4 regions of the Bradyrhizobium sp. WSM4872 genome follow, and region 4 is predicted to be linked to each of the others. Evidence: predicted binding sites of a transcription regulator. Region 4 holds the regulator's gene; each other region holds the start of a gene.
What was found. The regulator LexA, encoded in region 4, represses DNA repair genes until DNA is damaged. The targets are predictions, from matches to a motif close to TGTTCNNNNTGTGTTCNG.
Positions count from the first base shown of each region.

Region 1: a site for LexA is predicted at 2,265-2,282, ahead of AC0L3C_RS23340 (YifB family Mg chelatase-like AAA ATPase). Genes of this name have one in related genera too.
Region 2: a site for LexA is predicted at 2,189-2,206, ahead of AC0L3C_RS28285 (ribonuclease T2 family protein). Genes of this name have one in related genera too.
Region 3: a site for LexA is predicted at 2,771-2,788, ahead of AC0L3C_RS01595 (DUF3072 domain-containing protein). Genes of this name have one in related genera too.

Region 1 is NZ_JBVVPT010000019.1:10,646-14,807, forward strand. Features, by position in the region: gene AC0L3C_RS23325 (CpaE/TadZ family protein) at 1-892, shown strand, start outside; gene AC0L3C_RS23330 (tetratricopeptide repeat protein) at 1,001-1,786, opposite strand; gene AC0L3C_RS23335 (PilZ domain-containing protein) at 1,867-2,112, opposite strand; gene AC0L3C_RS23340 (YifB family Mg chelatase-like AAA ATPase) at 2,341-3,879, shown strand; gene AC0L3C_RS23345 (hypothetical protein) at 3,978-4,162, shown strand, end outside.
Region 2 is NZ_JBVVPT010000027.1:92,749-96,910, reverse strand. Features, by position in the region: gene AC0L3C_RS28295 (cold-shock protein) at 72-287, opposite strand; gene AC0L3C_RS28290 (23S rRNA (adenine(2030)-N(6))-methyltransferase RlmJ) at 537-1,397, opposite strand; gene AC0L3C_RS28285 (ribonuclease T2 family protein) at 1,450-2,142, opposite strand; gene AC0L3C_RS28280 (hypothetical protein) at 2,263-2,727, opposite strand; gene AC0L3C_RS28275 (hypothetical protein) at 2,910-3,203, shown strand; gene AC0L3C_RS28270 (DUF3617 domain-containing protein) at 3,248-3,778, shown strand; gene AC0L3C_RS28265 (ATP-binding protein) at 3,941-4,162, opposite strand, start outside.
Region 3 is NZ_JBVVPT010000001.1:324,134-328,295, reverse strand. Features, by position in the region: gene AC0L3C_RS01620 (TetR/AcrR family transcriptional regulator) at 1-80, shown strand, start outside; gene AC0L3C_RS01615 (glycosyltransferase) at 77-1,261, shown strand; gene AC0L3C_RS01610 (hypothetical protein) at 1,317-1,517, shown strand; gene AC0L3C_RS01605 (hypothetical protein) at 1,523-1,792, shown strand; gene AC0L3C_RS01600 (hypothetical protein) at 2,126-2,356, shown strand; gene AC0L3C_RS01595 (DUF3072 domain-containing protein) at 2,498-2,728, opposite strand; gene AC0L3C_RS01590 (hypothetical protein) at 3,122-3,298, opposite strand; gene AC0L3C_RS01585 (hypothetical protein) at 3,474-3,746, opposite strand; gene AC0L3C_RS01580 (hypothetical protein) at 3,923-4,162, opposite strand, start outside.
Region 4 is NZ_JBVVPT010000003.1:44,653-48,814, reverse strand. Features, by position in the region: partial or broken gene AC0L3C_RS05875 (ComEC/Rec2 family competence protein) at 1-409, shown strand, start outside; gene AC0L3C_RS05870 (hypothetical protein) at 548-985, opposite strand; gene lexA (transcriptional repressor LexA) at 1,459-2,160, opposite strand; gene AC0L3C_RS05860 (molybdopterin molybdotransferase MoeA) at 2,336-3,547, opposite strand; gene AC0L3C_RS05855 (hypothetical protein) at 3,757-3,948, opposite strand; gene AC0L3C_RS05850 (HAD family hydrolase) at 4,103-4,162, opposite strand, start outside.

The DNA of each region.
Region 1 (4,162 bases), on a different contig from region 4:
AACGCTCGACGTCGTCCGCTCGATCTGCAGCCTGTTCTCGGCGTCCGAAACCATCATCACCGGCCGCGTCATCGCGGTGGTCGGCGCCAAGGGCGGTGTCGGTGCCTCCACCGTCGCGCACAATGTGGCCTGGACCATCGCCCGCGACCTCGCGCTCGATTCCGTCGTGATCGATCTCGACCTCGCCTTCGGTACCGCGGGTCTCGACTACAACCAGGACCCGGTGCAGGGCATCGCCAATGCGGTGCTGTCACAGGATCGGCCGGACACGGCTCTGATGGAGCGTCTGCTCTCCAAATGCACCGAGCGGCTCAGCCTCCTTGCTGCGCCTGCCACCCTCGACCGCGTCTACGATTTCGGCGCGGAGGCCTTCGACGCGGTGTTCGACACGCTACGGATGACCACGCCCTGCATCGTGCTCGACGTTCCCCACCAATGGTCCGGCTGGACCCGACGCGCGCTGGTCAACGCGGACGACATCGTGATCGTGGCCGAGCCCGATCTTGCGAACCTGCGCAACACCAAGAACATGCTGAACGTGTTGAAGGCGGCGCGGCCGAACGACCGGCCACCGCTCTACTGCATCAACCAGGTCGGCATGCCCAAGCGTGCGGAGATCGAGGTCAAGGCCTTCGCCAAGACCATGGAGAGCCAGCCTATCGCGGTGATCCCGTTCGATTCGAAGCTGTTCTCGACCGCGGCCAACAACGGCCAGATGATCGCGGAGGTCTCCAAGAGCCACCGCACCACCGAGCTGTTCCAGAACATGGCGAACCGCCTTGCCGGGCGCGGCGAGGTGAAGAAGCCGAAGCGCTCGCTGCTCGGCCCGCTGCTGAAGAAGCTGAAGGGCAGGTCGGGGCGCGGATCAGCCCCGCATCGCAAGGCGTCGTAGGGACAAGAACTGAGCTCTCTCCGCTCCCTTCCCCCTTCTGGGGGAGGGAACGCACCTCCCTCGGTGCGCTCGGCGAGGCTCAATCTGTCGAGCTCAGGAACGAGCCGGTTACTTCTCCGCCCGCTGCTGCTTCTTCACCAGCAATTGCCGCAGCGCCGTGACCTTTGCCGCCGCTTGATCCGGCGGCAGGTCGGCCTTCACGATGGTCTCCGCCTCGGCCTGCTTTCCTTCCAGTCCCAGCACGAGCGCGAGATTGGCGCGCACGCGCGAATCGGCGGGATTGCGCGCGTGCGCACGGCGCATCGTTTCCTCTGCCCGCGGCAGATTGTTCTGCAGCATGTAGGACAGTCCGAGATTGGACAGCACCGACGGCTCGTCCGGCACGATCTTCAGCGCGGCGGCGTAGTATTGCTGCGCTTCCTCGTTGCGGCCGAGCTGATCGAGCGCGGCGCCCTGCGCCGACAGAATATGCCAGTCGGGATCCTCGGGCGAATGCGCGCGACCGAGGACGTCGAACGCCTGCTGGAAACTGCCGCTGTCGGCGAGCGCGCGGCCATAGCCGGCGAGCAGCGCCTTGTTGTTGGAATGGGTGAGCACGGCCTGCTCCAGCACCGCGAGCGCCTGCGCGCGCTGGCCGGTCTGACGCAACGCCTTGCCGTATTCGAGCGCGATGTTGGGATCGCCAGGTTTGGCGCGATAGCGCTCGCGCAGCGCGTCCATGTCCGGCCTCACGTCGGGCTTGGTGTCGGCCCTGCCAGCCGTGTCCGACTTTCCGCCGAGCGCGCCGGTGATGTCTTCGATGCCGGTGGTCTGACAGCCGCCGAGGGCCAGGATCAGAAGCGCGGAAAACAGATATCTCGCCGGAGGAGAGGCGACGGACGAACGCTTGGACATACTCTGATCACTCGGCGACTGATCAGAGATGCTTACCGATTAACGCTAAAGTCCCGTTAAGGCGGGGCGCTTCCGATGGCTCAGTCGGTGAATTCAGCGCCGAACTCGCAGCCGATGCGCCAGCGCAGGCGGCACTGGCGGGAATAGTCGGGTGCGAAGATGATGGTGAATTGCGGCGGCACTTCCAGAAATTCCGCCACTACTTTCACGCCGCCATCCGAAATATCGGTGATCGTGCAGTCCCGCGGCAGCGAACCCGCGCCAAAATGAATCTTGGCGAGCCGCGTGCACATCCGTCGTTCGCTTCTCCGGCGATTTGCAAGCATTTGAATTGTTCACCCGTTAGACCACGGCCCATCCCGCACCCCTAGGAGTAGCGGACATTCGTTGGAATGTGCTGAGCAGAGCAGCTTGCATTCGAGGCGTAGTGTCTTCGTCGTGTTTACGATCGGTTAGGGCCTTCCAGGCCCCCTCAACACGTTCCCGTATTGTTCTTGCAAGGACTGGCCCGCTCTGCTACCCCTAATTGTGCAAAAGGGCAGGCTGGTTCGGGCATGGTTCAGCGGGTTTCTACCGTCGCCTTTGAGGGGATCGAGGCCCGCGCGGTCGACGTGCAGGTGCAGGTCGCGCCGGGTCTGCCGGCCTTCGCGATCGTCGGTCTCCCGGACAAGGCGGTGTCGGAGGCGCGCGAGCGGGTCCGCTCGGCGCTGATCGCCTCGGGGCTGGCGCTGCCGGCGCGGCGGATCACCGTCAATCTCGCGCCCGCCGATCTGCCCAAGGAAGGCAGCCATTATGACCTGCCGATCGCGCTCGGGCTGATGGGGGCGATCGGCGCGATTCCACCGGATGCACTGACCGGCTTCACCGTTCTGGGTGAGCTTGGCCTCGACGGATCGATCGCGCCGGTGGCCGGTGTCCTTCCTGCCGCAATCGGCGCCAATGTGCGCGAGGAGGGGCTGATCTGTCCGGCGGCTTGCGGCTCGGAAGCGGCATGGGCGAGCCCGGACATCCAGATCATCGCCGCAAGTTCGCTGATCCAGATCGCGAACCATTTCAAGGGAACGCAGGTGCTGTCGCGGCCGGTGCCGAAGGTGCATGAAGCAGCAAGCTCGCCCCTCGACCTGCGCGACATCAAGGGCCAGGAGAGCGCCAAGCGGGCGCTGGAGATCGCGGCCGCCGGCGGTCATCACCTGCTCATGATCGGCGCGCCCGGCGCCGGCAAATCGATGCTGGCGGCACGCCTGCCCTCGATCCTGCCACCGTTGTCACCGGGCGAGTTGCTCGAGGTTTCGATGATCGCCTCTGTTGCCGGCGAGATCGAGGGCGGCGCGCTGACGGCGCGGCGGCCGTTTCGCTCGCCGCATCATTCCGCCAGCATGGCCGCGCTTACCGGCGGCGGCATGCGCGCACGGCCCGGCGAGATCTCGCTCGCGCATCAGGGCGTGCTGTTCCTCGACGAGCTCCCCGAATTCGATCCGCGCGTGCTGGATTCGCTGCGCCAGCCGCTGGAGAACGGCGAGGTCTCGGTCTCCCGCGCCAACCACCGCGTCACCTATCCCGCGCGCTTCATGCTGGTCGCCGCGATGAATCCCTGCCGCTGCGGCAATGCATTCGAGCCCGGCTATGCCTGCAAGCGCGGCCGCATCGATCGCTGCACCGGCGACTACCAGGCCCGCATCTCGGGGCCGCTGATGGACCGCATCGATTTGCGCATCGAGGTTCCCGCGGTGACCGCGGCCGATTTGATCCTGCCGCCGCCGGCGGAGGGCTCGGCCGAAGTCGCCGCGCGCGTGGCCGCCGCGCGCGACATCCAGCTCGCGCGCTACGCGGACGCCGGCCTGCCGAAGGTTCGCACCAACGCCGAAGCCCCGGCCTCGGTGCTGGAGGAGATCGCCAAGCCGGATGCGCAAGGCCAGAAGCTGCTGCGCGACGCCGCCGAGACCATGCGGCTGTCGGCGCGTGGCTATCACCGCGTGCTGCGGGTGGCGCGCACGCTGGCCGATCTCGACGGCGCCGACAAGATCGGCCGGCTGCATCTGGCCGAAGCACTGTCCTATCGCGCACTCGCGGAGGATGTGCGGCAGCTGGTGTGATCATTCCGCGCATCAACCCGGCGGTAACGAGTTTCCTTTACGCTCTGCAAACCATAAGGCCCATCAGTTCCCGTACAGGGCCCGGCGAGTAGCGTGTCATGTTGCGTTTCAAGATCCTGGCCTCGGTTATTCCCGTTTTGGCGGCCGCGGTGTTTGCCCGCAGCGAGATCGGATCGGTCTCGCATCCCTGCATCGCCCTCGGCGACACCTCGGTCGAGCTGACGTCGCTGTTCTGGACCGCCGGCGTGCATGTCGCCTTCACGGATGATCCCGCGCGCGCCAC
Region 2 (4,162 bases), on a different contig from region 4:
TAGCTAAAGAAGAAAATACCGGACCAACCTCCCGGCCGCTTGCGGCCGGGATTTTTTTTGCGCCAGGCTCGCTAGGGAAGGATGACCAAATCGACCGCCTTCGGCCCCTTGCCCTTCTTGTCCGGTTCGACTTCGAAAGTAATACGCTGTCCTTCGGCGAGGTCCTTCAGTCCGGCCCGCTCCACAGCAGTAATATGCACGAAGACGTCGCGGCCTCCGTCGTCCGGCTTGATGAATCCGTAGCCGCGCTCGCCGTTGAAAAACTTGACCGTTCCCGTCATGGCCATCGGGAAACTCCCCCTCATTGCTCCTCCGTCGTGACGCAGACGCGCGTCACGACATGACCGGGACTTACGAAGCCCGGGAGCTGGCCATCCTTGGGCAGACCATTCGGTCCGACTGGATCTTTCTTAGGCCTTCACTCCGCCGCAACCATTCGCGGAAGCGGAACGTAAAGCCAGTCACCGCAACAGCATAATACGGTTCTCTGCAGATTGACCACCGCTCCTGCATATTTTTCCCAAGATGCCGGAGTGTTACGGCCTCGGCACCTCTAATCGGAATCTGGCAGCGCCACCCTGGCCAAGCGGCATTTCCAGCTCCGGCAGGATCGTCTTGAGTTCGCCGTGCAGTGTGTAAGGGGGATTGACGATCAAGAGCCCGCTCGAGGTGAGGGCTGCGCCGTCGGCTTGCGGCGCCACGCTGAATTCCAGGCGCAGGCATTTTCCCGGCGGTTTTGCTGCGGCTGCGAGCCGCGCCACTGATTGCACCAGCGTGTCGGTGGCACGTCGGCTCTTGGCAGGATACCAGATTACATAGATACCGGTCGGCCATTTCGCGAAAGCCGCCGAGAATGCCTCTCCGAGCTTTTCGAACTCGTCCTTTGCCTCGAACGGCGGGTCGATCAGCACGAGCCCACGCCGTTCCTTCGGCGGCACGAAAGCCGGCAATGCCATCCAGCCGTCGAGGTCGACCACGCGGGCCTGTTCGTCGTGGCGCAGCACGCCGATCAGCGCTTTCCGCGCCTTCGGCTCGATTTCGCAGGCGACGAGGCGGTCCTGCGGCCGCAGCAGGGCGCGCGCGATCAGCGGCGAGCCCGGATAGGCCTTGAGCTCACCTTTCGGATTGAAAGCGCGGACGATGTCGAGATAGGGCTTGGTCAGCGCCATGGCGTCATTCGACAGCCGCGCCTGCATCAGCCGCGCAATGCCCGTCAGCCACTCGCCGCCGCGGCGCGCCTCGTCGCTTTCGAGATCGTAGAGGCCGGCGCCGGCATGGGTGTCGATGACGCGGAACGCGCCCGGCTTGTCCTGGAGATAGGTGATGATGCGCGCCAGCACGATGTGCTTGATGACATCGGCGAAGTTGCCGGCATGGAAGGCGTGGCGGTAATTCATGCAAGAGCACTACGCCACGTGACGGCCTGAGCAAAGAGGCACGACGCCTGGGCTACCCACCCCGGATCGGCGGCATCGCCACCTGGTCGCGGCGGCAGGCGCGGCGGTCGATCTCCTCGCAGGCGCGGAATTGCAGGTCCTTGCTGAGGCAGATGCGGACTTCCGATAGCCGCGTCCGGTTGCAGGTGATCGAGACGGCGGCATTGCTGAGGCCCGGATTGGCCTTGATGAAGGCTTCCTCCACCTCCGCTGGCGCCACGGTTTTGGCCTGCGACAAATCGAGATATTCAGCCGGAATCTTGATTGCGGCGCGCGCCTTCCGGATCGTTTCGAAATAGTTGCGGTCGGCCAGGCCCGAGCAGGTGCCGTGCTTGTCCCATTCGTTGAAGATCAGCCCCGGCGCCGGCATCAGATCGAGCATGGAGGAGACGATGCTGCGGTTCAGCCGCGGCGACGGCCGCTGACAATATTCCGGAAAACCATTCTCATATTGCGGCCACAGACCATGCACCACGAAAGCGTAGGGCCGTCCGCTGCACTGGATCTGCGAGCGGCCGCCGCGCTCCGCCGCCTCTTCGCAGAAGGAGGGCGACCACGACAGCGACAGCACATAAAAATCGAATTCGCCGGGCGTGTTCTGCCGCTTGTCCTGGGCCTTTGCGCCACCGGCCAGCGCAGCCAGCCCGGCCGCAAGCGTCAGCGAGATCATCAGGCGGGAGAACGAATGCAATCTGGAATGAAACATGGCGACGCCCCTCAACTAGACTGTGCAGACGAGCCTAGCAGGCGATAAGAACATTTCAAGAACAAAATTCGGGCGACCGTCGTTCGGCCGCCTGATTTGTCCGGATCAGAACTTTTTCAATTATTGTTTGGCGGCGCGGCAGGCCGGGTTGTAGGCCCAGTTGCGGTCGAGCCCGACCACGCACCATTCGACGCCCTGGCCATAGCCGGCGAAGCCGCCATCCTCGACGATCGAGAAATGCACCTTGCGCATCTTGCCGTCCGTGAGCATGGCCTCGCCGGTGCAATAGCGGCGAGGGATGTTGTCGGATGCCCAGGGCCGGAACGCGGTCTCGTGAACCGCGGCGAAGCCGGTGATCTTCAACGAGGAATTCCAGAACGAGCTTTCCTTCTCCCAGAACTGCGTGGCGATCGTCGGCAGCGCCCTGTCGCATTCGGAGACGTTGCCGTCATAGCGCGGCCCGCTCAGCCAGAAATTCAGCTCCAGCGGATTAGCGGCCCTGGCCTCGCCGAGCGACAGCGCCCCGAACAGGAGGCCGAGCACGGCGGCAAAGCGGAGCGATTTCAGGAAGGTCGAGGCGCGCATGGGCAATCCAGACAGCATGATCTGCGAGGGTCGGACGGTGCCGCGAAGGCCGGGGGAGGTCAAGTGCAGCGCGGCAACACTTGCCGACGAGTTGACTGCAATGCTGCGTTAGAGGGGTCTTCGGTTCTTTCCTCCGTCGCGCCGGCACCGTAAACTGCCGCCAACCAATCGGAGTGACGGGAATGCGAATCATTGCGGCCGCGGGCCTACTTGCCTTGGGTATGATGGCGAGCCAGTCGGCACGCGCCGATCTCCTTCCGGTGCCTCCGTTCAAGGGCAACGACACCGGCGGCATCATCGCCTATTCGATGGCAACCCAGGTCGATGCGCGGCAGGTCGCGGTCGATCACTGCGCGCGCTACGGCAAGGTCGCCAAATTCCTGGCGATGCAGGCCTATGAGGGCGGCTACATCTCGTTCTCCTGCCGCTGGGTGCCCTATGGCGCCGCCGACCAGCCGATCCGCACGCTCTACTGAGGCGCTTTCGCAACGCCGCTATCTCGCAGCCGGGAGCTTCCCTCATGACGCGCAAACTCGCTTTGCTCGGCTCCGCCCTTTGTCTCGTCTTGTCGGCAGCCAGCGCCCGCGCTGACGACCTGCCGGTGCGCAAGGCGGGCCTGTGGGAATTGAAGATGGTCAGGACCGGCACGCCGGTGCCCGAGATGACCATGCAGCACTGCACCGACGAGACCGTCGACAAGGAGATGAACAACAACGTCTCCCCGATGGCCAAGCAGATTTGCGCCAAGCAGGACATCAAGAAGACCGCAAACGGCTATGTCAGCGATTCCGAATGCAATGTCGCCGGCATCAGCACGACTTCGCATGCTGAGATCACTGGCGATTTCAATTCGGCCTATACGGTGAAGACGTCGTCGCACGCGCAAGGCGGCGCCGCCGGCACGGCAGGCCGCGACACGACCATGCAGCTCGAAGCGAAATGGCTGGGGGCGTGCAAGCCGGACCAGAAGCCCGGCGACATCGTGATGCCCGGCGGCTTCAAGATGAACGTGCGCGACATGGACAAGCTGAAGGCGCTGTTGCCGAAATAGGTGCCGCGCGGCCGGTGCGCTTCCTCGCCCCGTTCTTACGGGGAGAGGGGTGGGGTGAGGGGCCTCTCTCCGCGAGTGAGATCGCTGACGGACCTGCACCCCGTCACCCGGATCGCAAGAGCGATCCGACCTCTCCCCGCAAGCGGGGCGAGGTAAGAGCAGTTACACCGGTATCCGCACGCTCGCCCTTAATCCCCCCATCGGGCTGTCGCCAAGAGTGATGTCGCCGCCGTGCGAACGGGCGATGTCGCGGGCGATGGCGAGGCCAAGACCCGTGCCGCCTTCGTCCTGGTTGCGGGCGTTGTCGAGCCGCAGGAACGGCTTGAACACCTCTTCGCGCAGATGGGCGGGGATGCCCGGCCCGTCGTCGTCGACCGTCACGGT
Region 3 (4,162 bases), on a different contig from region 4:
ACTTTGGCAACACCCGGAAGGAGGTCACCATCCTGATGGCCGGCCTGCTGGAGCAGATCACTAGAGAAAGAGCCAGATGAAGCATGAAACCATGACTGGAACGACGGGCGGCTCCGTGCCTGCCAATCGGCTCCGCGTATTGATGACCTATTGGGATGGCGGGGGAAACCTCCCGCCCCAGCGTGCTCTGGCGCGCGAGTTGAAGCGCCGTGGTCATGATGTCCACGTGCTGACCCACGATACTCAGGCCCAAGCCGTCGCTTCGGACGGCGCGACATTCCATTCGCTGGCGACCGCGCGGCAATGGGATCCCACCCGGCACAATACAGCCGACGACGAAGTTGCATTCATTTCCGAAGACCTCGCCGGCTCGCCCAGCTTCGCGCAGGATTTTCTCGCCACTCACGTAGCGCTCCGTCCGGACATCTGCCTGATCGACGTCATGTTGATCAGCACGCAGAAACTGGCCCTCGACCACGGCATCACTTTCGCCGTCTTCAATCATCTGGCCTGGCTCACCGAAGGCGGCTGCATCGGATTTCTGAACTCCCTCGTCGCGAGCGTAGCAGGAGCGGGTTCGACGCTGTTCGATCTGCTCGATCGCGCCCCGCTGGTGCTTGCAGCGAGTTATCCCGAGTTCGGGACGCAGACGTCCACATCTCCCCACATTCATTTCGTCGGGCCGATCCGGGAGCCGGTCGCATCTGCACCGTGGCCTCGCCGATTTCCGGAGCGGCCCCTTGTGCTGGTCAGTCTCAGCAGCACCTTCCAAGGCCAGGGGTCAACGCTGCGAAACATATGCACCGCCTTGGCGCCGCTGCCGCTCGAGGTTCTGGTCACGACGGGCCGGGGTTTTACGCCGGACTCGCTGCCGATTGCGGGCGGCCTGGAGGCGCGGTCATTTGTGCCGCACGACGCGGTACTTCCGTCCGTCGATCTTGTCGTCACCCATGCCGGGCTGGGAACGCTGATGTACAGTGCAGGCACGGGCCGGCCATGTCTGTGCTTTCCGAACGGGCGCGACCAGAACGACAATGCCGCCCGCATCGAGGCACTCGGCCTGGGACATGTGATTTCGCCCGATGCGACGTCGGCCGCAATTGATGATGCAGTGATGGATATGCTTCGCGATCAGGCCATGCGTGCGGCCTGTCACGCCTTCGCCTCCCGGGTCAAACGTTTTGGCGACCTCGCGCGTGCAGCCGATCTCGTCGAGCAACTGGTGCGGCGGCCGGCGGCCACCTCACTCACGGGTGAATAGGTTTGTTTCGCCGTTCGCGGATGAACTCCTCCCGGAGATGACGCGACTAACGGCCATGGCAAATATTTTAGGCGAGCTTCTGTTTGCACTTATCCGCTCGATTGTTGCTGGATGGGCGTATGCGCTCTGGGTCAAACTGGCGACGTGGCTCGAGCCGAAAATCCAACGGCGTTGGGTCAAGGTCGCCGTAGGAGGCCTCCTCGGCCTCGCAGCCTTTTTTATGATTCCGATCGTGATGGGACTGTTGGGGCTTTGAAGACAATGAAATCGGGTGTCATCATCGCACTGGCAATCGGGGCGGTCGTCTCGACGGTGCTGCTCGTCATGGAGCAGCTCACCGACTATTCCATCGCTGTGATGGCATGGGAGATGCCGGGCATATCCGCAGCTTACCTTTTCTGGGGAGCGGTCGGCAGTTCTGTTTTCCTGGGCGTCGCCATCACTTGGGCCGTGAATGCCGTCGTTTACGGGGCGCCCGCCTTCGTCCTCGTTACAGTGGTCAAGCTGGCAATCCGCGATGTACGGAAGTGATCTGGCAATGACCGTGATGTCCGATATTGGCCTATCCGTCGGGAATTACGAATTACGGTGACGCGCAGTTGGCTGCCTGATCGCAGTGCTCTTCGCGAACACCGATGGCTCCCCTTGCGGGACAGTGCACTGACACCGCCCGTGCCCAACGAAACGCATCGCGCTTAACGTTTGTGAATGCCGCGTCGGCCGAACGTCTGCAACCTCTCTCGGTATCGGCGGCACTTCGGACATTGGTGGAGTCAGGCTCTCCCATCTCGCAGGGCGCGCGGGGTGCATGCCTTTCGGCGTCCGTCGCCCAACAAGTAATCTTGATGAGATTGAGGACTGTTGATGTTGCTTCTGGAAGAGTTCAACGCACGAACGCTGTCGCAGATGGACAGGGCGCTGGAGCGCGTCAGCGAGATGATGCCTCAGGTGATGGACGCCTACGCCGCGCGCCGGTATGTCGCCGAACGGATCATCCACTGCGCCAAGCACGAGACACGCGAAATCGACGGCCTCGTCGCGGCCGGCCGTCGTGCGGTCGCTGAGCTCGCTGTCAGGGTCGTCGAAAGCGATTAGCCGCCTGGTCGCGAGCCTGCGTTACAGGACCGCGCTCGCCGTCGATGATTGGTCCGAATTGGCGCTCCGCGAAGCGGCGATCGGCGGCCTTCCTGTCGGCCGCCGCCCCGTCAATCCCAAGTTTCGAAATGCTGAAGCTCTCTATTTCTCGAGCCCGGTCTTCTGCCGCATTGTGTCGATCAGCTCTGACGCCTCTGCCTTGGTCAGATCCTCCTCGGGGAGGGGCTTGTGCGCCTGCTCGGCGAGGGTCTTGAGGTAGGATTCCTGGGCGCCGGTCATCGGGTCGTCGCCGGAGACCCAATCCTTCGGATCCTTTTGTGTGTTGTCCGCGGTGTTGTCAGCTGTCTTGTCAGCCATCTTATTGTTAGTCATGGCGATCTCTCCTTTTCAGGTTCAATGCCGGCTCGTGCTTTTTGTTCCTTGTTTGTTCGTGGCTCGCCCATGACGCGGCAAGGTGCCCACCTGCCCAGATGAGGCTTGGCTGCATCCATCTGCGTTGAAATGCTGCCGCATACTCATCCCTCATCCTGTGGGCCCGCCGCAGGCGGGCATCTCGAAGGATGGTCGCAGTCGAGCTTCAGCCAAATGTTTCTGCATATGCGATAGCCTTGATATCGATAGCCTTGATATCGATAGCCTTGACATCGATAGCCTTGCACGCGATGGCGCGTGTATCGAAAAACCGCCCCCGACATTGCCGGAGGCGGTTTTCGAAAATCAGGCCGGAGAATTATCGCGAACCGATTCAGTCCACGCGAAAATGCCCTAGTGACCGGTGCCCGGCTTGGTCGTCTTCGGCGGCTTGCCGTCCTCGACCCGGCCTTCGTTGCGCAAGTCACGACCTTCCTGAGCCTTCTTCTGGCTCTCTGGGGATTTGCCGTGTTCGTTCATCTCTTCTTTGATGAACCCGGCGCCTTCCTTCACTTTACCTTCAACGCTCATGGCGATCTCCTTGCTGGAGATGGGGCAACTCGCGGCGAGGGCTGACCGTTCCCGTGCGCGCGCGTTTGTGAGGCGTGCATTCGCGACAGGTTCCCAAACGACTCTTGTCATGAAAGGGCCGCGCCGCCTTGTGGGAAGCGACGCGGCCGGGAAGCAGGCCGTACAGGAGACCGGCTTACTTCATGTTGCTGCGAGTCTTGGTGCCGCCCTGGTCGCTGCCCGGGCCGGAGCCACCCTGGCCGGAGGCGTCGGGCCTCACCATTCCGCCCTTGCTCATGCCGTCATGGCTCATGCCGGTCGTGCCGCTGCTCGTCGTGCCCCTGTTCGTGTTGGTCATGCCGGGCTTCTGCATGTTGTCGGTCTGCGCTGCGGGGCCGGTCTGGTTCTGCGCAAGGGCCGAGCCGCACATGAGGCCGAAGGCCGCGGTCGCTATGATGAGCTTCTTCATCTCAAACTCCTGGTTGGTTGTGTAGGCCAACGGGAGCGCAGAATCCGTGTTCCTAAAACAGGACGTTCCAGAGTGCAAAAATTCTCGTCTGCAATGAGGGTACTTTCGGTTCTGATCGACTCAGAACCGTTCCAGATTGTTGTGACGCGTTTTCTTCGCGCGAACTTGAAAACGCTCTAAGCCGCAAGCCGCTGGTCGGCCGGGCCCGTCAGGTGCTTGAGCACTTCCGCATGCTCCAGGTCGGGAACCGCAATGGCCGTGTGGCTGTAGCTCGTATGGGTTCGTGATTTCGAGATCCTGTCCAGGATCTCGCCGCCCTTGATGACGTGAAGGCCCATGCCCTCTCCGGTCGGGAAGATTGCGAGCACCACGTCATAGGCGGTGATGACGGCGCGAAGCGCTTCGGCCTTGTCTTC
Region 4 (4,162 bases):
TCCCCGCGATGCGGGCAGAGCCTCGCTGGCCGATGGCGTGTCCTGTGACGAATCCGGCTGCGTGACGCCACTGGCCGACGGGAGGCTGGTCGCGCTGGCACTCCGCGTCGACGCTCTCGCGGACGATTGCAGTCGGGCCGTGCTGGTGGTGACGACACGTCCCGCGCCGCCCGATTGCGCCGCGATGGTGGTCGATCGGCGGCGGCTCGCCAGCCAGAGCGCGCTGGCGCTGGCGCAGCGTGGCGACGGTTTTGCGGTTCAGGCGGTGAGGGCGAGAGGCACGAGCCGCCCCTGGTTGCCGGCCGGCGCCGGCGAGGGTGATTTCGACGGCAGCCTCGCGCCAAAGACGACCGCGTCCCGCATCAAGGACGCAACGCCGGCGGAGACGGACTTGCAGGCCGACGATTGATCTGATGGTGCGGAGCAACGCAGTGGATCGGTGCGTCCGCTCGGATTCGCTGGGCGCAAACTACACCATCTCGCCGGCCACGGCCGGCGATGGCGATTCAATCCTGACCTCCGACCTCGTAGCCGGAGGGCGGCTGTTTCAGCCGATCGGCAGGTGCGTGACGGTCGGCTGCCTGCTGTCGGCGATGATCTGCGCCTTGTGCTCGCGCTCGGTGACCGACTGAGTCACCGGCAGTTGCAGCACGGTCGCTCGCTGGCCTTCGACGAGCTGCGTCACCAGGACATATTTGCCGTCGGGGAATTCGATCGCGTCGTGATGGCGGTCGGGAACGTGCGGATCGATTTTGCCGAACTTGCCCACGCGGGAATTGATGGTGCGCGTCCAGATCCAGCGATTGTCGTAGCGGACGTCGTCGGCGAAGGCGAGCTCCGTTCCCGGCAGCAGGCAGACGGCAACGGATGGATCGGCTGCGGAGGCGAAGCCGCGCGTCGAGGTGCCGCGGAAGCTTGTCGTGACGATCGTCTCGCCGACTTCGGCGGGGCGCGACGCGACGGCATGTAGGCTGTAGTCACACATCGGGTGCTCCTCATGCTGGGATAGCAACCCGCGTCTCTTATCGAGGCGCAGGCCTCTATCAGAGTGGAAGCACGAAAGCTCTGCTTGGTTGTGGGCAAATCTGCGGCTGGCTTCCGCAAGCCGCGATCACATTATCTTTCCCGAATTCAATAGGAACAAAGCCCGTTGCGATGCATTCGGGAGGCGCATGCGCGAATATTGCCGGCTTGGCTGCGGCGGGCGAACTTGATCGCTGGATGGTGTTTCCTCGAACACGCGAGCCGCGACGCGGTGCCATTTGAAGCGGTGCTGTTTCGGTGCTGTTTCCTGGGCGTCGCGAGGAGCCAGCGCCGGAGGAGGGGCCGGATAGTCTGTGCAGAACCAGAACGACTATCCAGCCGGAGCGGACGATGATCCGCTCCAATCTCTGACCGGCGATGCCGGTCGGAAGCGCGCGAGGCGCCAAGCACTTCAGGTATGAAGCACTTCCGGTATCAGTACTTCCGGTAAAGCCCGATCAGCTTGCCCTGAATCTTCACCCGGTTGGGCGGCAGGATGCGGACCTCATAGGCTGCGTTGGCGGGCTCGAGCGCGATCGAGGCGCCGCGACGGCGGAAGCGCTTCAGCGTCGCTTCCTCGTCGTCGATCAGCGCCACCACGATGTCGCCGGTATCAGCGCTCTCGTTGCGCTGGATCAGCGCCATGTCGCCGTCGAGGATGCCGGCCTCGACCATGGAATCACCGCGTACTTCGAGCGCGTAATGCTCGCCCGAGCCGAGCATGTCAGGCGGTACGCTGATGGTATGGCTGCGGGTCTGCAATGCCTCGATCGGCGTGCCGGCCGCGATGCGGCCCATCACCGGCACCGCCACGGGACGTTCGCCCTCGTCAGCGGGCAGGCTGGAGCCCGCACGCACCTTGCCGAGATTGCCCTCGATGACGCTCGGCGTGAAGCCGCGGCGGCTGCCGGCGGCTGCCTGGAGCTCCGGCAGCTTGATGACTTCAATCGCACGGGCGCGGTTGGGCAGGCGTCGGATGAAGCCACGCTCCTCGAGCGCCGTGATCAGGCGATGGATGCCCGACTTCGAGCGCAGGTCGAGCGCATCCTTCATCTCGTCGAAGGAGGGCGGCACGCCGCTTTCCTTCAGACGTTCACTGATGAACCGCAGAAGCTCGTATTGTTTGCGCGTTAACATCTCGACCAAAGTCCCCCGGTTGATGTCGTCCGATTCCGAGACGCTGAATTCGGCCATAAGCCGCTACATGCTCGAAACAAATCATGAACGGACACTATATGTTCGATACATGTTCCGCAACTGCTTAATTTACCGTGAACAGAGCAAAGTTCGCGGAACGCGCATTGCCGGACGCTCAGACGGGGAGCCGCAACACTTCGCAAGCCGTGCCGGCTTCGGCCTTCGGCGCGAACGGTGCGCGCACGAGAAGTACCTGTGCTGCAGCGAGATTCGCAAGCAGCGAAGAGTCTTGATGATTGACGGGAAGAACGACGCGTGTGCCATCGTCACGCTCCTCCAGATGCGCGCGCAGATAGTCCTCGCGCTGGTCGTTGGCGCCGACGTCGCGGCCGAGCACGGCGCGTTCACGGCGATGGTGAATCACCGAACGGCCAGACAGGACGCGAATCAGCGGCACCATGAACAGGAAAGCGCACACATAGGACGACACGGGATTGCCCGGCAGGCCGATCACACCCATTGCGCCGAGCCGTCCGTGCATCATCGGCTTGCCTGGCCGCATCGCGATCTTCCAGAACGCTATCGCGATGCCTTCGTCCCGCAGCGCCTGCTGGACCAGATCGTGGTCGCCGACCGATGCGCCGCCGGTCGTGATCAGGACGTCGGCGCCGCTCTCACGGGCGCTGCGGATGCCGGCGGTGGTCGCCTCCAGCGTGTCGGCGGCAATACCGAGGTCGATGGTCTCGGCGCCCTCGCTGCGGGCGAGCGCGTGCAGGGCGTAGCCGTTGGAATAGACGATCTGGCCGTGGCCGGGCGTGGTGCCCGGCATCACCAGCTCGTCGCCCGTGGCGAGAATCGCGACTTTCGGACGCCTGAAAACGGCAAGGTGCGGATGATTCATGCCGGCGGCGAGCGCGAGGTCGCGCTCGGTGAGACGGCTTCCCTTGCGCAGGAGCACGTCGCCCTCGCGGAAATCGATACCGGCTGGGCGGATGTGCCGTCCGGCGATCGCGGCTTCCTTGATCGTGATACGTTTGCCGGCGACAACAGTGTCTTCCTGGATCACGACGGCATCCGCGCCACCGGGAATGACGCCGCCCGTGAAGATCCGTACGGCCTCGCCGGCGCCGACCCTCCCGGCGAACGGTCGGCCCGCCGCGACTTCGCCGATGACGGTGAGCTCCGAATCGATCGTCGCGGCGTCGGCCGCCCGCACCGCGTAACCGTCCATCGCCGACATCGCCTGCGGCGGCTGCGTGCGCCGCGCCGCGACGTCACGCGCGAGCACGCGATGGTAGGCCTCGTCGAGCGAAATCATTTCTTCCGGCAGTGGCTCTGCATCCGCCAGCACCGCGGCGAGCGCGTCGGAAACCGGCATCAAGGCCACGGCGAAAACTCCTGCTCGGCACGTTCGGGCGAATGTTCCGCAAGTCTTCTAGCCGAGCGCGGGCGCAGAGGCAAAAACGGGGGCAGTCATCCCGCCGCTTCGCATCGTTCCGGAAGCCGGGATCAAGCGCGTCGCGGCATGATCCGAAGAACGTGAGAGATCGGCAGGAAAGTGGTCATCGAAGCCACGAAATCACCGGCCTGCATCGATCAGCTGCCTGCCTGCCCGGATGTTACGTCGGGCGCCTTGGATCCCTTATCCTTGTCGGGCAACGGATCGGCCTGGGATTTCAGATCGGCGGCCTTGCTCACAAGCTTGGCGGAAAGATCCGAATCTGAAGTTGTCCTGGCGAATTCAAGAAGAAGAGAGGCCTGCTTGGTGAGGTAGGTCTTGCCCAACACGATGATGCATCCGTCCGTAGAAGTCCCAGCGGACTCTAAGAGTCCGGAAGGCGGTATTCCGTTCCGGGAACTCTGTACAAAAATGCACAAAGTGATCGGGTTCCTCAATTTTTTCAAAATTGTTCCCGTCGGGTTTCGCGACGACAGATAGTCGTCAGATGCCCAATGCCTTCAATGCGTTCCCGACGTCCCGGGGCGAGGTCACATGCACCGC